4 regions of the Achromobacter sp. T5-5 genome follow, and region 1 is predicted to be linked to each of the others. Evidence: predicted binding sites of a transcription regulator. Region 1 holds the regulator's gene; each other region holds the start of a gene.
The links. The regulator LexA, encoded in region 1, represses DNA repair genes until DNA is damaged. The targets are predictions, from matches to a motif close to ACTGTATNNNNATACAGT.
Positions count from the first base shown of each region.

Region 2: the regulator LexA is predicted to act here: its motif matches at 2,358-2,375, upstream of imuA (translesion DNA synthesis-associated protein ImuA).
Region 3: the regulator LexA is predicted to act here: its motif matches at 3,146-3,163, upstream of ACZ50Q_RS10005 (ATP-dependent helicase).
Region 4: the regulator LexA is predicted to act here: its motif matches at 2,909-2,926, upstream of ACZ50Q_RS19730 (DNA topoisomerase IV subunit B).

Region 1 is NZ_AP027919.1:2,609,936-2,614,710, forward strand. Features, by position in the region: gene lon (endopeptidase La) at 1-2,361, shown strand, start outside; gene lexA (transcriptional repressor LexA) at 2,505-3,155, opposite strand; gene ACZ50Q_RS11875 (amino acid aminotransferase) at 3,307-4,506, opposite strand; gene uvrB (excinuclease ABC subunit UvrB) at 4,582-4,775, shown strand, end outside.
Region 2 is NZ_AP027919.1:3,602,793-3,607,567, reverse strand. Features, by position in the region: gene ACZ50Q_RS16390 (error-prone DNA polymerase) at 1-228, opposite strand, end outside; gene ACZ50Q_RS16385 (Y-family DNA polymerase) at 230-1,699, opposite strand; gene imuA (translesion DNA synthesis-associated protein ImuA) at 1,629-2,333, opposite strand; gene ypfH (esterase) at 2,617-3,321, shown strand; gene ACZ50Q_RS16370 (DUF6708 domain-containing protein) at 3,364-4,491, opposite strand; gene ACZ50Q_RS16365 (T6SS effector BTH_I2691 family protein) at 4,547-4,775, opposite strand, start outside.
Region 3 is NZ_AP027919.1:2,229,851-2,234,625, reverse strand. Features, by position in the region: gene ACZ50Q_RS10010 (magnesium and cobalt transport protein CorA) at 1-867, opposite strand, end outside; gene ACZ50Q_RS10005 (ATP-dependent helicase) at 952-3,081, opposite strand; gene ACZ50Q_RS10000 (DUF72 domain-containing protein) at 3,198-4,112, shown strand; gene pdxR (MocR-like pyridoxine biosynthesis transcription factor PdxR) at 4,180-4,775, opposite strand, start outside.
Region 4 is NZ_AP027919.1:4,348,859-4,353,633, forward strand. Features, by position in the region: gene parC (DNA topoisomerase IV subunit A) at 1-107, opposite strand, end outside; gene ACZ50Q_RS19725 (YcxB family protein) at 153-752, opposite strand; gene ACZ50Q_RS19730 (DNA topoisomerase IV subunit B) at 752-2,713, opposite strand; gene trxA (thioredoxin TrxA) at 3,037-3,363, shown strand; gene rho (transcription termination factor Rho) at 3,480-4,739, shown strand.

The DNA of each region.
Region 1 (4,775 bases):
CCGCTGTTCGTCGGCCGTCCGCGCTCCATCCGCGCGCTCGAGGTTGCGATGGAAGCGGGCAAAAGCATCATGCTGGTGGCCCAGAAATCCGCCGGCAAGGATGACCCCACGCCTGAAGACGTCTACGAAATCGGCTGCGTCGCCGGCATCCTGCAGATGCTCAAGCTGCCTGACGGCACCGTGAAGGTGCTGGTCGAAGGCACGCAGCGCGCGCGCATCAACAGCATCGAAGATGCCGATTCGCACTTCACCTGCCAGGTGTCGCCGATCGAGCCGGACGCCATGCAAGGCTCCGAAACCGAAGCCCTGCGCCGCGCCATCGTTGCGCAATTCGAGCAGTACGTAAAACTCAACAAGAAGATCCCCCCGGAGATCCTGACCTCGCTGGCTGGCATCGATGATGCCGGTCGCCTGGCCGACACGATCGCCGCGCATCTTCCCCTCAAGCTCGAGCAGAAGCAAAAGATGCTCGAGATCGTCGGCACCTCCGAACGCCTGGAAGGCCTGCTCACGCAACTCGAAACCGAAATCGACATCCTTCAGGTCGAAAAGCGGATTCGCGGCCGCGTGAAAAAGCAGATGGAAAAGAGCCAGCGCGACTACTACCTGAATGAGCAGGTCAAGGCCATTCAGAAGGAACTGGGCGAAGGCGAAGAGGGCGCGGACATCGAAGAGCTCGAAAAGAAGATCATCGCTGCCCACATGCCCAAAGAGGCGCGCAAGAAGGCCGACGCCGAGCTCAAGAAGCTCAAGCTCATGTCGCCCATGTCGGCCGAGGCCACCGTGGTGCGCAACTACATCGACACGCTCATCAATCTCCCCTGGAGAAAGAAGAGCAAGATCAACAATTCGATCAGCAACGCCGAAACGGTGCTGGACAACGACCACTATGGCCTGGAAAAGGTCAAGGAACGGATCCTGGAATACCTTGCCGTGCAACAGCGCGTGGACAAGGTGAAGGCGCCGATTCTGTGCCTGGTCGGCCCTCCGGGCGTGGGCAAGACCTCGCTCGGCCAGTCGATCGCCAAAGCCACGAACCGCAAGTTCGTCCGCATGGCGCTGGGCGGCGTGCGCGACGAGGCCGAGATTCGCGGCCACCGTCGTACGTACATCGGTTCCATGCCGGGCAAGATCGTGCAGAACATGTCGAAGGTCGGCGTGCGCAATCCGCTGTTCCTGCTGGATGAAATCGACAAGCTGGGCATGGATTTCCGCGGCGATCCCTCGTCGGCGTTGCTCGAAGTGCTGGATCCGGAACAGAACCACACGTTCCAGGACCATTACATCGAAGTCGACTTCGACCTGTCGGACGTCATGTTCGTGGCGACCAGCAACACGCTGAACATTCCGCCGGCGCTGCTCGACCGCATGGAAGTGATCCGCCTGTCGGGTTACACCGAGGAAGAAAAGATCCACATCGCCCGCGACCATCTGCTGCCCAAGCTGATGAAGAACAACGGCGTGAAGGATACCGAGCTGACTGTCGATGACAGCGCGCTGCGCGACATCGTGCGCTACTACACCCGCGAAGCCGGTGTGCGTGCGCTCGAGCGCGAGGTCGGCAAGATCTGCCGCAAGGTCATCAAGCAATTGCTGACCCAGAGCGATCGCGCCAAGGCCGAAGGCAAGGCGCCGGAGGTCAAGGCTGTCAACGTCACGGCAGACAATCTCAGCGATTACCTGGGTGTGCGTCGCTACGCATTCGGCATGGCCGAGAAGGAAAACCAGATCGGCCAGGTTACCGGTCTGGCGTGGACGGAAGTCGGCGGCGACCTGCTGACGATCGAAGTCGCGGACATGCCCGGCAAGGGCGTCATCCAGCGCACGGGCTCGCTCGGCGATGTGATGAAGGAATCGGTCGAAGCCGCGCGCACGGTTGTGCGTTCGCGGGCCCGTCGTCTGGGCTTTGCCGACAGCGTGTTCGAAAAGCACGACATGCACGTGCACGTGCCGGAAGGCGCGACCCCGAAGGACGGTCCGTCCGCGGGTATCGCGATCACCACCGCCATGGTGTCGGCCCTGTCGCGCATCCCGGTGCGCGCCGACGTCGCCATGACCGGCGAGATCACGCTGCGCGGCGAAGTGCTGCCGATCGGCGGCCTGAAGGAAAAGCTGCTGGCGGCACATCGTGGCGGTATCAAGACGGTTCTGATCCCGGAAGAAAACGTCAAGGATTTGGCGGAGATCCCGGACAACGTCAAGAACCACCTCGAGATCGTGCCGGTGCGCTGGATCGACAAGGTGCTGGAGCTTGCCCTGGAGCGTCTGCCCGAACCGCTCGCCGAGGAAGAAGCCGTCAAGGAATCTTTGGTGGCCAAGCCGGCCGATCCGGGGTCGACCGATCCGGTCATGAAGCACTGATCGCAGCTTGAACCCCGGGCGCCTTCGAAAGAGGGCGCCCGATCCAGATCAGGATATCCCGGGCCAGCCCTGGCGTCCCAATACGAAAACCCCGCTCGATGTTTGAGCGGGGTTTGTTTATTTAGGGTGCTGCGCCGACGCGCCTAGTGCAGCGCCTGGGTGCGGATGAGGCCTACGGCAATGCCTTCCAGTGCAAATTCCTGGTCGGGCTTGACCACGATGGTCTCGAAATCGGGGTTTTCGGGCAGGAGTTCGATATGGCCGTTCTGGCGCTGCAAGCGCTTGACGGTGACGTCGTCGCCCAGTCGGGCCACCACGATCTGGCCATTGCGGGCTTCCGAGGCTTTCTTGACGGCCAGTAGGTCGCCTTCCAGGATGCCGGCATCGCGCATGCTCATGCCGCGCACCTTCAGCAGGTAATCTGGCGCCTGGGCGAAAAGGTTGGGATCGACGCCGACTTCGCGTTCGACGTGTTCAGCCGCCAGAATGGGGCTGCCCGCTGCGACACGGCCAACCAGGGGCAGGAGGAGCTGCGCCAGGGCAGGGATGGGCAACGAGGCCTGTGCGGGGGAGGTCGCCGCGTCCTTCAGGCGGATACCGCGGGACGCACCGGCGGTCAGTTCGATGGCGCCTTTGCGGGCCAGCGCCTTCAGATGGTCTTCTGCGGCGTTGGGCGAACGGAAACCCAGGGCTTGGGCGATTTCGGCGCGGGTCGGCGGAAAGCCGGTGCGCGAAACCGTCTGCCTGATGAGATCCAGAATTTGTTGTTGGCGATCAGTAAGTTTGCTGGCCATGGCGATGATCCGTTGTGAGCGGACTGTACATATATACAGCGCCATTCTGGGGGGCGCAGCGCAAAAAAGCAAGCCGAGCCGGGCGCAAATAAAAACGGGACCCCCTGGGTCCCGTTTCTGGCTGCCGCCGGCGTGGCGCCGGCCTGCGGTTTTAAAGCACTGCCGCGATGGCGGCGGCCACCTTGTCGATGTTGCCGCTGTTCAGCGCAGCCACGCAGATCCGGCCGCTGGAGATGGCGTAGACGCCGTGTTCTTCACGCAGGCGGTCGACCTGCGCGGCGCTCAGGCCCGAGTACGAGAACATGCCGCGCTGCTTCAGCACGAAGCTGAAGTCCTGCTTGCCGCCGTGTTCCTTGATCTTGTCGACGAGCTGCTTGCGCATGAGACGGATGCGGTCACGCATTCCGGCCAGTTCTTCTTCCCAGAGGGTAAACAGCTCGGGCGTGTTGAGCACCGTCGAGACCACCGTGCCGCCGTGGGTGGGCGGGTTCGAGTAGTTGGTGCGAATGACGCGCTTGAGCTGGCTCAGCACGCGGGTGGCTTCTTCCTTGCTGCCCGCCACGACCGTCAGCGCGCCGACGCGCTCGCCGTACAGCGAGAACGACTTCGAAAACGACGAGCTGATGAACATGGTCATGTCCATGTCTGCAAAGAGGCGCACGACCGATGCGTCTTCGGTCAGGCCGTCGCCAAACCCTTGGTAGGCGATGTCCAGGAACGGGACCAGGTTGTTTTCCTTGACGACGGCGGCGATCTGCTTCCACTGGTCGGCGGTGGGATCCGCGCCGGTGGGATTGTGGCAGCACGCGTGCAGCACGACGATGGTCTTGGCGGGCGCCGCCTTCAGGTCGGCCAGCATCGCTTCGAAGTTCAAGCCGCGGGTGGTCGCGTCGTAGTAAGCGTAGGTGCCGACTTCAAAGCCGGCTCGCTCGAACAGCGCGCGGTGGTTTTCCCAGCTCGGGTCGCTGATCAGCACCTTGGAGCCCGGGAGAAGCTGGCGCAGGAAGTCGGCGCCGATCTTGAGCGCGCCGGTGCCGCCCAGTGCCTGCGTGGTCAGCACGCGGCCGGCAGCTGCCAGCGCGGAGTCCTTGCCCAGCAGCAGGGCCTGGGCGCCGCTGTTGTAGCCGGCAATGCCTTCGATCGGAAGGTATCCGCGGGCGGCGGCAGCTTCGATGCGGGCGGCCTCGGCCTTGCGCACTGCGCCCAACAGGGGAATGCGTCCCTGATCATCGTAATACACGCCCACGCCCAGGTTGACTTTACCGGGGCGGGTGTCCGCGTTGTATTGTTCGTTCAGACCAAGAATGGGGTCGCGCGGCGCGAGTTCGACGGAATCGAAAAGGGTGCTCATGGGACTCTGATGAGGTGGGTGGACGCAGTACGGAGTGCTGTGGATAATGGGGGGTTTACCCTGGAACAGTCTAGCATGCCTAAGAGCGCAATAGACCCGAGCGCGGGCGCTCCCGCCGCAGGTCCGGGATTCGTCGATTTCCCTGACAGCCCGTTTCATCTTTATCAGCCCTATCCGCCCGCGGGAGACCAGCCCACGGCCATCGAGGGGCTGACGCAGGGTGTCGAAGACGGCCTGATGTTCCAGACCCTGCTGGGTGTGACGGGGTC
Region 2 (4,775 bases), 990 kb from region 1:
GGTCTTGGCCTCGGTGTGGGCGCGCACCACGCCCGCCAGCGAGCATTCGTCGGTCAGGGCCAGCGCGGCGTAGCCGAGTTCGGCGGCGCGCGCGGCCAGTTCCTCGGGGTGCGAGGCGCCCTGCAGGAAGGAAAAATTGGACTGGCATTGCAGCTCGGCATAACCGGGCAAGCCGGCCAGGGTTTCAGCCGGGTCCAGCGGATCGGGGGCGTCGTCGTCCGTGCGCATGTCAGGCGTACAGTCCGTGCAGGAACCAGCGGGCGTCCTCGGCATCGCGCTCGCGGTAGATCCAGTAGCGCGCGCCGGCCGCGTCTTCGGCGACGAAGTAATCGCGCACGGTCAGGACCGGATCCCACCAGCCGCTTTCGATGCGTTCGGGACCGCGCATCAGCCGCAGCGCCTGCCCGCCGTATTGGGGGCGATGGCCGGACAGCTTCAGGGGCTGCGGGGTTTCCAGCAGCCAGAAGGGGCGTTCGAGCAGGGGCGGCAGCGGGTCGGGGCGCTGGGGCGCGGCCAGCGCGTCGCCCCAGGCATTGGCGGTCTCGGGGCGGTGGTCGGCGACGGGCCGGGCGTGGCGCACCCGGTCGCGGCCCAGGCGCGCCACCAGCAGGTCCAGGAGCCGCGCGTGGTCGGCGGCGGTGCCGCCCGGCTCGGGAAACAGGGTGGTGCTGGCGGCGGGCTGCTCGACCGTGTCGGGCGCCTGCAGCGTGACGGCGATGACGGGGGCTTCCAGCGTGAAGTGGTTCAGTTTTTCGCGCAGCAGCGGCAGGAGCTGCCGCGCCTGCCAGACGGGCTGCGCGAGGGCCAGCTCCAGTTCGGTGGGCGGCCGGGCGTGGCGGCCGCGTTCGTGGTCCATGCTGAGCACCACGCGCTGGACGGCCAATTGCCGGGCGGCCAGCCAGCCGCCCAATTGTTCGGCCAGGCGGCCCGCGACGGCCAGCACCGCGTCGGTGTGCTCCATATAGTCCATGAGTTCGATGCGCCGCGAAAACCGATGCGGCGGTTCGATCCAGCGGTGGAGTTCGGGCGCCTGGCCGTAGGCGGCGTCCAGGGCCTGCAGCAGGTCGGGCGCGCTGCGCCGCTGCAGGCCCGCGCGCGGCAGGGCGCGCAGGTGCGCCAGCGTGTGGCAGCCGATGTCGTCCAGCCAGTGCCGGCGGTCGTGCGCCTGGGGCAGCAGCGACAGGGGCAGGGCATCGAGCCGCCGCGCCAGGGTGGACAGCTTCAGCGTGCGCCGGGGGACGCCCCGGCCGGCACGCCGCGCCAGCAGCCAGGCGCCCGTGGCGGTGGGCGCCATGCCCAGGGTCATGCGCAGGTCCAGCGCGCGCAGCGTCGCGGCCACCCGCCGTGCCAGCGCGCGCGGCCCGCGGAAGAACATCAGGCTGGCGCCCACGTTCAGCAGCACGGTGTCGCCGTCGGCCAGCGCGATTTCAGGGGTGTACTGCAGCAAGGCCAGCGCCGCGCCCTGCAGGGCCTCGGCTTCGGCCTGCGCATTGCGCGGCAGCAGTTCCACGCCGGGGGCGATGGCCGCCGCGCCCGCGCGGCGCATGCCGGGCGTCACGCCGGCCTGGCGGGCGGCGGGAGTCAGGGCGGCGACCCGTTCCTGGTCCAGAACGGCGAACGCCTCCTGTTCATGCGGCCAGTGCGGGCGTATGACGTCCAGCGGCAGGCAGCGCAGGCAGGCGGCGATCCAGAGGCGCATGGCGGGGAGTGGAAGGGGTAAGGGCGCCGGGCTCCAGGCCCACGTACAGCGGGGTGTCGCAGACAGGCCCCCGGCGCTTGAGTATGTGCACGGACAAGCCGCCCGGCGCGGGCGCCAGCGCCAGCCGCAGGGCGGCGGGCGTGGCGTTCTGCGCGGCGCGGGACGGGCGCACGGCGATGAACAGCAGGTCGCTGGCCTGGGCGGCCAGGTGCAGGCGGCGCAGGGATTCGGGGCGCACATTGGGCAGCCAGCAGATCAGCGCGCCGCAACTGCCGTTTTTCAGGATCTGTTCGGTGGCCCACAGGGCGTCGACCGGCTTTTCGGGCGCCACCCAGAGCAATTGCCGGGGATCCAGCCGCCAGCTCATCCAGCTGGCGATGTGGGGGACATGCGGCGGCTGCACCAGGGCAATGGGACGGCGTGTTTCCAGCTGGGCAAGGGCGGGACGCAGCAGGCGGATTTCTCCAATGCCGGGGTGCGGGGTCAGCAGTTCGACGAGCGATCCCAGCGGCCAGCCGCCGTCGGGCAGTTCGGCCGAGAGCGCCGCATGCCCGGTAGGCAGGGTGCGTGCGGCGCCCTGGGCCAACTGCGTGGCGCGCCACAGCGCGGGATGGATACGTTCGGGGGACTGCATGGCGGGGACGCCTGGTGGTAAATGACTGTATGAATATACAGTATTGTACCGGGCTTTGGCGCCGGGCTTCGGGGCCAGACTTAGACCCGCCGGACGTATCGCCATGTGCCGCGCCGCGGGCCACGAACGGGCCGGTGCCCAGGGCTCGTCCCGGCGCTATCATGGCCAGGTGACGCGCCGGGCGGCGCGCAGCAAACCCGGGCAGGCTCCCAGGCGGCGCGCCTTTTACAATGCGGCAATCGGGGCGCCGTTTGACGTCCCCAAGCCAGTACGGAGCGGTTTCATGGCGTCTTCCAGTTCTATCGAATTTCTTCCCGATCCGGGCGTCGACGTGCGCCAGCTCTTCATCCTGCTGCACGGCGTGGGCGGGTCACCCGACAACCTGGCGCCTCTGGCCCAGGCGCTGCGCGCCGCCTTCCCGAGCGCGGCCGTGCTGATCCCCGAAGGCTTCGAACCATTCGACGGCGGCGGCGCCGGCCGGCAGTGGTTCTCCGTGCGCGGGGTCACCGAGGAAAACCGCGCCGACCGCGTGGCCCAGGCAATGCCGCCCCTGGAAGCCTACGTGCGCGACGCGCAGGCGCGCTTCGGCTTGCTGCAATCCGACACCGCGCTGGCCGGTTTTTCGCAAGGCGCCATCATGGCGCTGGAACTGGTGCAGGCCCACGACGGCATGGCCGGCCGCGTCCTCGCGTTTTCGGGCCGCTACGCGCAACTGCCCAAGACCGCGCCGCAATACACCACCATTCATCTGCTGCACGGCGCCAACGATCCCGTCATGGCCGTGGCCAACGCCCAGGCGGCGCAGGCCCGGCTGGCCGAACTGCATGGCGACTCCACCATCGACATCGCCTCCCACGTCGGCCATGAACTGCATCCCGCCCTGATCCAGCGCGCCATCGTGCGCCTGCAGACCTGCGTGCCGCTGCGCAGCTGGGAAGCGGCGCTGGGGCTGAACCAGACGCCGCCGGATGGGACGACGGTGCATTGAGCTGACGTGTATCCAGCGTCTGGCCTCGGGCCGCCAGCATGGTTAGCCATGCGTGTTGATACCGCTTGGGGACGCCGCGCCGCCTTCGCACGCTGATGGCCTCGTTTCATGCTCAGGTGCCCGAAGCGGCGGCCAGTCAGTTGCGACCGACAAGGACGGAGTGGGGTGGCCGGGCAGTCCCGCCTGACGAATGATCCTGGGCCAACGCGGTTCCCATCCCAAGAGCAACGATAGCCAGTGCCCGGTCGCATGGATCAAGATTACGGGAGACAGCAGTACCGACAGCAAGACCACGAGCCGGCGCTGGTCGGCGCGCCAGAGAGGCTTGAGAAAACTCCAGGGTGCGGCAAACGACAACCACGGCCAAGGCACTTTAGTCAGTAGCTTGCGGGGGCGAGGCACAGCGTTGGGGCCTTCTTCCATGTAACGCCGGATGAATTCCCAGAGATTGACCAGATCGCTGGTTCCATCGGCGGTCTTGCCCACGAACATGAGGTGATTGTGGGGCAGGCCGGTCATGTCCTGCGTCCACGCCAGTAAAAGCTGGGTGCCCGTGCCGGCCATCTCCGGTTTTCCTGCGGCTGCTTCGGGCGAGACCAGGTCCCACGCGAGAACGGCGATGCCGCCGGCGTAACGAGGACGATGCAGATATACCTGCCGTGTGATGCGGTTGAAGCGGATGAGGAGGCGGCGTTGGACGAAGTTTTCCAAGCGGAGCCAGCGCCATATGAACCGGCGAATAACCAGAACCAGCCCAACGGTTATCAGTGGCGTTGCGAGCGCAGCAACGTAGTCGCCCATATCTGCCGGCCTGCTTGACCACGGATACACGTGAGTCCACCACACCGTGCTGAAGGCGGCGCTCAGCGCGAACAGCGACCAAGTCAGATAGAGCAACGGCACAGTGAATAGTGTGATGAAACCCCGCTTTTCTTGAAGCGCGCCGGCCCGGAGTTCGATGTAGGTATCGTTAAACGCGTATAACGATCCTTCCGCGCTGGGATGCTCACTAACACGATCGCGAATTCCGATTTCTCCACTGAATCGTTTCCCGGTTTTAGCCAAGCTTTCGCTTTCAGTGGCTAGCGCCACCTTGGTGGCATCGTCAAAGCCCCTACGTAGATTTGCGATGGTCTGCACCGTCCAGGCTTGCTCTTCAATGAAATACATTTACTTCACCGCATTGAAAGCTTCGAACAATTTTTGCAGTTCGGTCGACTCATCTTTAAAGGGCTTGAAAAAGCCATTTGGCGATCGAATCCCGAAACAGCAATGGGCACACCAAGTTTCCATTTCGTCTGGCTCTAATACCCAGATAGTTACCGTGATCAACAAGCCTATAGCCGTGCCCCAGCCCAACGCCAATCCAAGCAAGGCAGATATGCGGGCGACAGCGAGACCTTCTGCCTGACGAATGAGAGCAGGCAACGCTGCTCGAAGGAACTGCCTCTCTG
Region 3 (4,775 bases), 380 kb from region 1:
GGGCACGGCCAGGATGGCGGCCCAGGACGCCAGCTTGCGCGTCGTGTCGTTCTGTGCGGCCTGCCCGATCATCAGGCTGGCTTCAAACGCGAAGGCCAGCGACTCGCGCAGCGAATTGAACAGCTCGTCCACGCGCAGCACGCGGTCGGCCACTTCGCCGAAATAAGGCCGCGCGTGTTCATCGACGGCGGACATCTCCACGCGCGCCAGACGGCGGCAGATCTCGGCCAGCGGCGAGACGACGGTATGGATGCGCAGGAGGTCCCGGCGCTGCCGGTACAGCCTGCGGATGTCGGCGTCCTTGGCGCCGCGGATCAGCAGCTTCTGCTCGGCGCCTTCCACCACGCTTTCGATCTTGACCGCCGCCGCGACATAGCGGTCCACCAGCCAGTCCAGCAGTTCGGACGCCACGTAGTCGCTGCCGCGCTTGAGCAGGTCGGGCGAGGCCTCCAGGCGCTCGCGCAAGGGGCTGTGGCCGGCGGTCGCGCCGCGCCGCACCGTGACCAGGAAGCCGTCGCCGATGAGGAACTGCGTCTCGCCGAAGATGGGGCGCTCGGCCTCGACCTCGACCGTGGCGGCGACGATCAGGATCATGTTGCCGTAGTCGATGATCTTCGGGCGCCGGTGCGCTTCCAGCATTTCTTCCTGGTTCTTGTCACAGGCGCCCAGCTCGCGCGCCACCTTGGCCAGCGTGTCCGGATGGGGATTGCGCAGGCCGATCCACAGCATGCTCTGCCCCTGCCGCTGGCTGACGTACTGGCCGGCTTGTTCAATGGGAACTTCGCGGTCACGCCGTCCGTTCACGTAGGCGATCGACGCCACGACCTCGCCCTTGGGCGCGTCGGCGGGCTGCTCTTCACTAGACATAGACATCCTCGGACAAATCGATCCCTGCCGCACAGCATGTGTTTATCGGCCGATGATAGCCCAGCCCGCCCGCGGACCGCGGGTTCAGAAGAGGTTGCGCACCCGTTTGGCCACGTCGATGCGCGGGGCCTGCGGCTCGCGCGGTTCGGCTCGCCCGGGGGGCAGATCGGGCAGCTTGGGCAGGTGGTCAAAAAGCGGCAGCATGGCGTTGGTGATGAAGCGCGTGCGCGACCCGTAGACGTGGCGGTCGCCCATGCCGGTCTGCTGGTGCACGTAAAAGCGCTGCGGCACGACCAGCTGCAGCCGTTCCCTGGCCCGCGTCATGGCCACGTACAGCAGCCGGCGCTCTTCTTCGATCTCGTCGGCGGTGCCGGTGCTCATGTCGGACGGAATGCAGCCGTCCACCACATTCAGCACGTAGACCGCCTTCCATTCCTGGCCCTTGGCGGAATGGATGGTGGACAGGATCATGTAGTCCTCGTCACGCAGCGGTGCGCCGGATTCGTCGCTGGTGGCGTCGGGCGGGTCCAGCGTCAGTTCGGTCAGGAAGCGCTCGCGCGACGGATAGCCCGAGGCGATGCGCACGAGCTGGTCCAGGTCAGTCTTGCGCACGCGCGCGTCGTCGTACAGGCGTTCGAGCTGGCCGCTGTACCAGCGCAAGGCCAGGTCCACGTCGGCGGGCCACTTCAACGTGGGGTCGCACAGCGCGGCGTACGTGTCGGCAAACGCGCCCCACTCTTCCTGGGCTGCCGCCCCCGGCTTGAATTCGCGCAGCGTGCGCAGCGGCTCGGCGGACGCGGACATCGCGTCCATCAGCTTGCCCGCCGTCGCCGGCCCAATGCCGGGCATCAGCTGCGCGACTCGGAAGCCCGCCATGCGGCCGCGCGGGTTCTCGGCCCAGCGCAGGATCGACAGCAGGTCCTTGACGTGCGCCGCTTCCAGGAAACGCAACCCGCCGAATTTCACGAAGGGGATGTTGCGACGGGTCAGCTCCAGTTCCAGCGCGGCGCTGTGGCTGGCGGTGCGAAACAGCGCCGCCTGCGACTTGAGCGTCGCGCCGCCCTCGCGCTGGGCCAGCACCTGGTCGGCCACCCAGCGCGCCTGCCCGGCTTCGTCGCTGACCGTCACCAGCTCGGGAAGCTGCGAGGATTTGCGGTCGGTCCACAGGTCCTTGGCGTAGCGTTCGGTGGCCTGCGCAATCACGGCGTTGGACGCGGTCAGGATGGGCTGGGTGGAGCGATAGTTGCGATCCAGCGTGATGACGCGCGCGGGCGCGGGGAACTGGTTGGGAAAGTCCAGGATGTTGCGCACCGTGGCCGCGCGGAAGGAATAGATGGACTGGGCATCGTCGCCCACCACCGTCAGGCCGCGGCCGTCGGGCTTCATGGCCAGCAGGATGGCCGACTGCAGGCGGTTGGTGTCCTGGTATTCGTCCACCAGCACGTGATCGAAGCGCGCGCCCACGTCGGCCGCGATTTCCGGGTCCGACATCATTTCGGACCAATAGAGCAGCAGGTCGTCGTAGTCCAGCACCTGCTGGTCCTGCTTGGCCGCGACGTACGCGCGGAACAGGGTCTTCAGTTCGTCTTCCCATTGGGCGCACCACGGAAAGGCGGTCTTGAGCACATCGCCCACCGGCGTCTGGCTGTTCACCACCCGCGAATAGATAGCCAGGCAGGTGCCCTTGAGCGGGAAGCGCGACTTGGTGGAAGACAGCCCCAGTTCATGGCGCACCATGCCCATCAGGTCTTCGGCGTCGCCCCGGTCGTGGATGGTGAAGGCCTCGGACAGGCCGATGCGCTGCGCGCAATCGCGCAGCAGCCGCGCGCCGATCGCATGGAAGGTGCCCGCCCACGGCAGCGACGGCGCCTGCTGCGAGGACCGCAGATTCATCACCCGCTGCAGCACCGAGCCCACGCGCCGTTCCATCTCTAGCGCCGCGCGGCGCGAAAAGGTCAGGAGCAGCATGCGCTGCGGATCCGCGCCGTTCAGGATGAGGTGCGCGACGCGGTGGGCCAGCGTGTTGGTCTTGCCGGACCCCGCCCCCGCGATCACGAGCAAGGGGCCGTCATCGCCTGGCGCGCCGGCCACGCCGAACTCGGCCGCCTCGCGCTGGGCGGGGTTCAGGTCGGCCAGCGGGTCGGGACGTTCGGCCGGGCGGCCGGCGGGCCGTTCGTTGTCGGAGGATTCGGTGAGATGAGCTTGGTCTGGCATGTCGCGGTGCCGCAGCGCTACGGCCGCAAAAAAGGAAGGAGCCAGGGTCTGGCTCCGGATGAACACTGTATATTTATACAGAAATTTTGGATTTTCGTCTGATACGCCTCGGCGCCATGGCTGATTCCCCCCGCATCCTGACCGGCACCGCCTCCTGGACCGACCCCACCCTGCTGGCCTCGCGCCGCTTCTATCCCCCCGAGGCGCGCAGCGCCGAAGCGCGGCTGCGCTTTTATGCGTCGCGCTTTTCGCTGGCGGAGGTCGATTCCAGCTTTTACGCGCTGCCCACGCCGGAAAACGCCTACCTGTGGGCCACCCGGACGCCGGACGACTTCGTCTTCAATATCAAGGCCTTTCGGCTATTCACCGGTCACCAGACGCCGCTTTCGGCCCTGCCCGGCGACATCCGGCGCGAGCTGGCGGACTGGCCGGAGCCGGTGCTCTACCACGACCAACTGCCGCCCGACCTGCGTGACGAACTCTGGCGGCGCTATCAGCTCGCGCTGGAGCCGCTGCGGCTGCCGGGCAAGCTGGGCGCGGTGCATTTCCAGTTTCCGCCCTGGATACGGCGCGACGCCCGCGGCAAGGCGCGCGTGGCGGACTGCGCGCGGCGCATGGAAGATCACCGGGTATCCGTGGAGTTCCGGCACCGCAGTTGGTTCGACGGCCCCGCCGCCACCGCGGACACGCTGGCCTTCGAACGCGACCTAGGCGTGGTGCATACGGTCGTGGACGCGCCCCAGGGCTTTGACAACACCGTGCCCGCGGTCTGGGAAAGCACGCATCCGGATATGACGCTGCTGCGGCTGCACGGGCGCAACGCGGCGACCTGGAACGCGTCGGGTCCGGCGTCGTCGGGACGATTCCAGTACGAATACTCGGAAGAAGAGCTGGCCGAACTGGTTGCCCGGTTCACCCGGCTGGCGTCACAGTCGGCCCAGGCGCACGCCGTGTTTAACACCAACTTCGAAGACCAGGGCATGCGCAACGCCGCGGCCTTCGCGTCGGCGCTTCGGCTGCCGGGCGTGTAGCGGGCATTAGGTAGGTGTCTGACACCCGCAGAACCCATCTTCGATCCACGCCGGTGCCACAAGGGTGTCAGACACCGGTCGCGGCCAACGCTGGCTTTCGCGCCACTTCCGCCAGGCTTTCCAGCAGCACCTCGAACTTGCGCGCGATGTCGTGCTCGGGCACGCAGGCGTAGCCCAGCAGCAGGCCAGGCCGCCGCCCCTCGTCGTTGACGTAGTAGCGCGACAGCGCCCGCGTCAGCACGCCCTTGCTGCGCGCCACCTCCACCACGCGCAGGTCGTCCATGTCCGGCGGCAGCGTCAGCACCAGGTGCAGGCCGGCCATGCTGGCGTCGCGGTGCAGCCAGTCCGGCCCCAGCCGCCGTTCGATCAGGTTGACCAGCATGGCGCGGCGGCGCCCGTACAGCATGCGCATGCGGCGGATGTGGGCCGCGTAATGCCCTTCGGAAATGAAGGTCGCCAGCGCCGCGTGCGTCATCAGGTGCCCTTCCCGGTACAGCTCTGCGTGCGCGGCCTGGAACGCCGCGGTCAGGGCCTTGGGCAGCACCAGGTAACCCACGCGCAGGCCCGGGTACAGCGTCTTGCTGAAGGTGCCCATGTAGATCACCGGCGCATCGGGCTCCAGGCCCAGCAGCGAGGCGATCGGCCGGCCCGAGAAGCGGAATT
Region 4 (4,775 bases), 1.7 Mb from region 1:
AGATAGGCCTGCTCCGCGTAGCGCGCCAGCGTGATGGCGGCGTTGTCATCGCCATCGCCGCCGGGCGGGTTGGAGTCGAACAGGCCGGGTTGATTGCTGTCGGTCATGATGGTTTCAGGTAGACAATTTCATCGAAACGGCGCCAATGCGCCTCAGGCGGACGCGGCCATGAGCTGCGTGTCGGCGACGTGCGCGCGCAATTGGGCGCGCACCGCCTGCAGCGTGGCGGCGTCCTGCCCGCGCTTGGGAATAATCACGCCCTGCAGGGTGCCGAGGATGACGTACAGGTGTTCCGGGGTTTCCTCGACCCGGCGCACGTCGGTCCAGTCCATGCGCCCGGAGGCGGTGGCGGTGGTGTCCGTGACGCCCTCGGGGCCGAAGTCCAGCTCGTGCCGGCCGAGATACAGCGTGTCGGGCTGCCTGGCCAGCATGCGGCGCGTGTTCATCCTCACGAGGCCGGGCAGCAGGTATTCATAGGACAGCGCCAGCAAGGCAAGGATGCCCAGCCCCACCGCCAGCCCCTGGAAGTACACCGGCAGCAGCAGGCCCCAATTGGGCCCTTTGCCGTCCCAGGTCTGCCACATCAGGTAGGCAAGCAGGGCCACGATCATCAGGATCGCAAAGCGCAGATGGGACCGGTAACGGCGGCGGCGCAGTTCCGGCCGCTTGTACACATAGGCGGCAAAATCCGCGTAGTCGTCGGCGGTCAGGTCGACGACCATGCGGGCTTGCCCGGGCGCGGACGGCGTCATCAGATGTCGAGCTCCGCCAGGTTGCCCTTTTCCTCGATCCACGCGCGGCGTTGCGAGGATTCGCCCTTGCCCATCAGCATGTCGAACATGCGGGTGGTGTCATCGGGCGTCTGGTCGCCGTAGCCCACCGGCAGCAGGCGGCGCGTGTCGGGGTTCATGGTGGTTTCCCAGAGCTGCTCGGGATTCATTTCGCCCAGGCCCTTGAACCGGCTGACCGACCAGGCGCCTTCGCGCACGCCTTCCTTGCGCAGCTTGTCCTGTGCGGCCTCGAGTTCGCCTTCGTCAAGACAGTAGATCTTGCGGGCGGGGCGCTTGCCCTGGGCCGGCACGTCCAGGCGGAACAGCGGCGGCTTGGCGACGTAGACGTTGCCCGCCTCGACCAGCTTGGGGAAGTGCTTGTAGAAGAGCGTCAGCAGCAGCACCTGGATGTGCGAGCCGTCGACGTCCGCGTCGGACAGGATGCAGATGCGGCCATAGCGCAGGCCGGACAGGTCGGGGGTATCGCCGGGACCGTGGGGGTCCACGCCGATGGCGACCGAGATGTCGTGGATTTCATTGTTGGCGAAGAGACGGTCGCGATCGACCTCCCAGGAGTTCAGCACCTTGCCGCGCAGCGGCAGGATGGCCTGGAACTCCTTGTCGCGTCCCATCTTGGCCGAGCCGCCGGCCGAGTCGCCCTCGACCAGGAACACTTCCGTGCGGGTCGCGTCGCTGGATTCGCAGTCGGTCAGCTTGCCGGGCAGCACAGCCACGCCCGAGCTCTTGCGCTTTTCGACCTTTTGCGCCGACCGTTGGCGCGCCTGCGCCTGACGGATGGCCAGCTCAGCCAGCTTCTTGCCATATTCGACGTTGCTGTGCAGCCACAGGTCCAGCGCGCTCTTGGAGAAACCGCCAACCAGACGCACGGCGTCGCGGCTATTTAAGCGCTCTTTGATCTGGCCCTGGAATTGCGGATCCAGCACCTTGGCCGACAACACGAAGCTGGCGCGCGCGAACACGTCTTCGGGCAGCAGCTTCACGCCCTTGGGCAGCAGGCTGTGCAGCTCGGCAAAGCCCTTGACCGCGCCGAAGAGGCCTTCGCGCAGCCCGGATTCATGGGTGCCGCCCGCGGGCGTGGGAATGAGGTTGACGTAGGACTCGCGCACCGCGTTGCCGTCCTCGGTCCAGGCCACCACCCATTGGGCGCCCTCGCCTTCGGCGAAGTTCTCGTGGTCGGCGCCAGCGTACTGTTCGCCTTCGAAGAACGGCACCATCAGCTCCGCGCCGGCCAGGGCCTCGGCCAGGTAGCCGCGCAGGCCGTCCTGGTACTGCCAGGTCTTGGTGTCCCCGGTTTTTTCGTTGACCAGCGAGACCTTCACGCCCGGCAGCAGCACGGCCTTGCTGCGCAGCAGGTGCGTCAGTTCGCCCAGCGGGATGTTCGGGCTGTCGAAATATTTGGCGTCGGGCCAGACGCGCACGCGCGTGCCGGACTTCTTGCGGCCGCCCTGGTCGTAGGGCGCCAGAGGTTCGGCGACGTCGCCGCCCTTGAACACCAGGCGGCTCACGGCGTTGTCCCGCCAGACGACGACTTCCAGACGGGTGGCCAGCGCGTTCGTGACGGACACGCCCACGCCGTGCAGGCCGCCGGAGAAGGCGTAGGCGCCGCCGCCGGCCTTGTCGAACTTGCCGCCCGCGTGCAGGCGCGTGAAGACCAGTTCGACGACGGGCGCGTTCTCTTCGGGATGCAGGCCGACGGGGATGCCGCGCCCGTCGTCCTCGACGGACACGCTGCCATCGGCGTGCAGCGTGACCTGGATCTGTTTGCCGTAGCCGGCCAGGGCCTCGTCTGCGGCGTTGTCTATGACCTCCTGCACGACGTGCAGGGGGTTTTCGGTGCGGGTGTACATGCCCGGGCGCTGGCGCACGGGCTCCAGCCCCTTCAGGACGCGGATGGACGCCTCGTTGTAACGTGGAGTGGCCAAGTTATCCCCAACATCTGTGGAAAAAAACCGACATTTTACGGACAAGCCTAGATTCTGCGCGGCTCCCGGTGGGATGCGCACGACCTGACCAAGTCCGATTTCGGTAGGATGATGACAGTCACGACCGGCGCACCGGGGTTCAGTGACCCGGATCGCGACGGCCGCGCCGCAACATCCTACACAAATCCTGCAAACCCTGTTGTTATTAACAGTGGTATGCCTGTTGTTATTGACAGTGGTATGCTTGAGCCCATTCCACAAACAAGAACAACGGCAAGGCGCGTCTTAACGCGCCTTTTGCTGCCGAACCGAGAATCACCATCATGAGCGACCAAATCAAGAACGTCAGTGACGCGAGCTTCGATGCCGATGTGTTGAAATCCGGCCAGCCGGTGCTGGTGGACTACTGGGCTGCCTGGTGCGGCCCCTGCAAGATGATTGCCCCGATCCTGGAAGAAGTCGCCACCGAATACGCGGGTCGCCTGACGATCGCGAAACTGAACGTGGACGAAAACCAGGGCACGGCCACCAAGTACGGCATCCGCGGCATTCCTACCCTTATGCTCTTTAAAGACGGCCAGGCGGCCGCCACCAAGGTTGGCGCGCTGTCGAAGTCGCAACTCACCGCATTCCTGGACGGCGCGTTGTAAACCGCGTGCTGTAAACGAAGGCGCCGCCGCTGAGGCGGCGCTCATTCAGTACCGCGCGAGCCCGTCCGTGGCGCGCCGCCAGAGCCCTCCTTTACTTTTCCCCCAAACTCACCGCGATGCACCTCAACGAACTGAAGGCGCTGCACGTCTCGCAGCTGCTCGAAATGGCCGCTGGCCTGGAAATCGAGAACGCCAACCGCCTGCGCAAGCAGGAACTGATGTTCGCCATCATGAAGCGGCGCGCCAAGCAAGGCGAGCAGATCTTCGGCGACGGCGTCCTGGAAGTCCTGCCCGACGGCTTCGGTTTCCTGCGCTCGCCGGAAACCTCGTATCTGGCCAGCACCGACGACATCTACATTTCTCCGTCGCAGATCCGCCGTTTCAACCTGCACACCGGCGACTCCATCGAAGGCGAAGTGCGCACCCCCAAGGATGGCGAGCGCTATTTCGCGCTGGTGAAGGTGGACAAGGTCAACGGCGTGGCGCCCGAGGCGATCAAGCATCGCATCATGTTCGAGAACCTGACGCCGCTGCACCCGAACCGCGTCATCCGCCTGGAACGCGACATCAAGAGCGAGGAAAACCTCACCGGCCGCATCCTCGACGTCTTCGCCCCCATCGGCATGGGCCAGCGCGGCCTGATCGTCGCCAGCCCCAAGTCCGGCAAGACGGTGATGATGCAGCACATCGCGCACGCCATCACCACCAATTACCCCGACGCGGTCATGATCGTCCTGCTGGTCGATGAGCGCCCCGAGGAAGTGACCGAAATGCAGCGCACGGTGCGCGGCGAAGTGGTGGCCTCCACCTTCGACGAGCCCGCCACCCGTCACGTGCAAGTGGCCGAAATGGTCATCGAAAAGGCCAAGCGCCTGGTCGAAATGAAGAAGGACGTCGTGATCCTGCTGGACTCGATCACCCGTCTGGCCCGCGCGTACAACACCGTCGTGCCGGCCTCCGGCAAGGTGCTGACCGGCGGCGTGGACGCCAACGCCCTGCAGCGCCCCAAGCGCTTCTTCGGCGCCGCGCGCAACCTGGAGGAAGGCGGCTCGCTGACCATCCTGGGCACCGCGCTGATCGAAACCGGCAGCCGCATGGATGAAGTCATCTATGAAGAATTCAAGGGCACCGGCAACTCCGAAGTCCACCTCGAGCGCCGCCTGGCCGAAAAGCGCGTCTACCCGTCCATCAACCTGAACAAGTCGGGCACCCGCCGCGAAGAGCTGCTGATCGCCCCCGACCTGCTCCAGAAGGTGTGGGTGCTGCGCAAGTTCATCCACGACATGGACGAAGTCCAGTCCATGGAGTTCATCCTGGACAAGATGCGCGCCACCAAGACCAACGCCGAATTCTTCGACATGATGAAGAAGAAGTAAGCAGGCCGTCCGCGCCCGCAGCAGCCACAGCCGCAG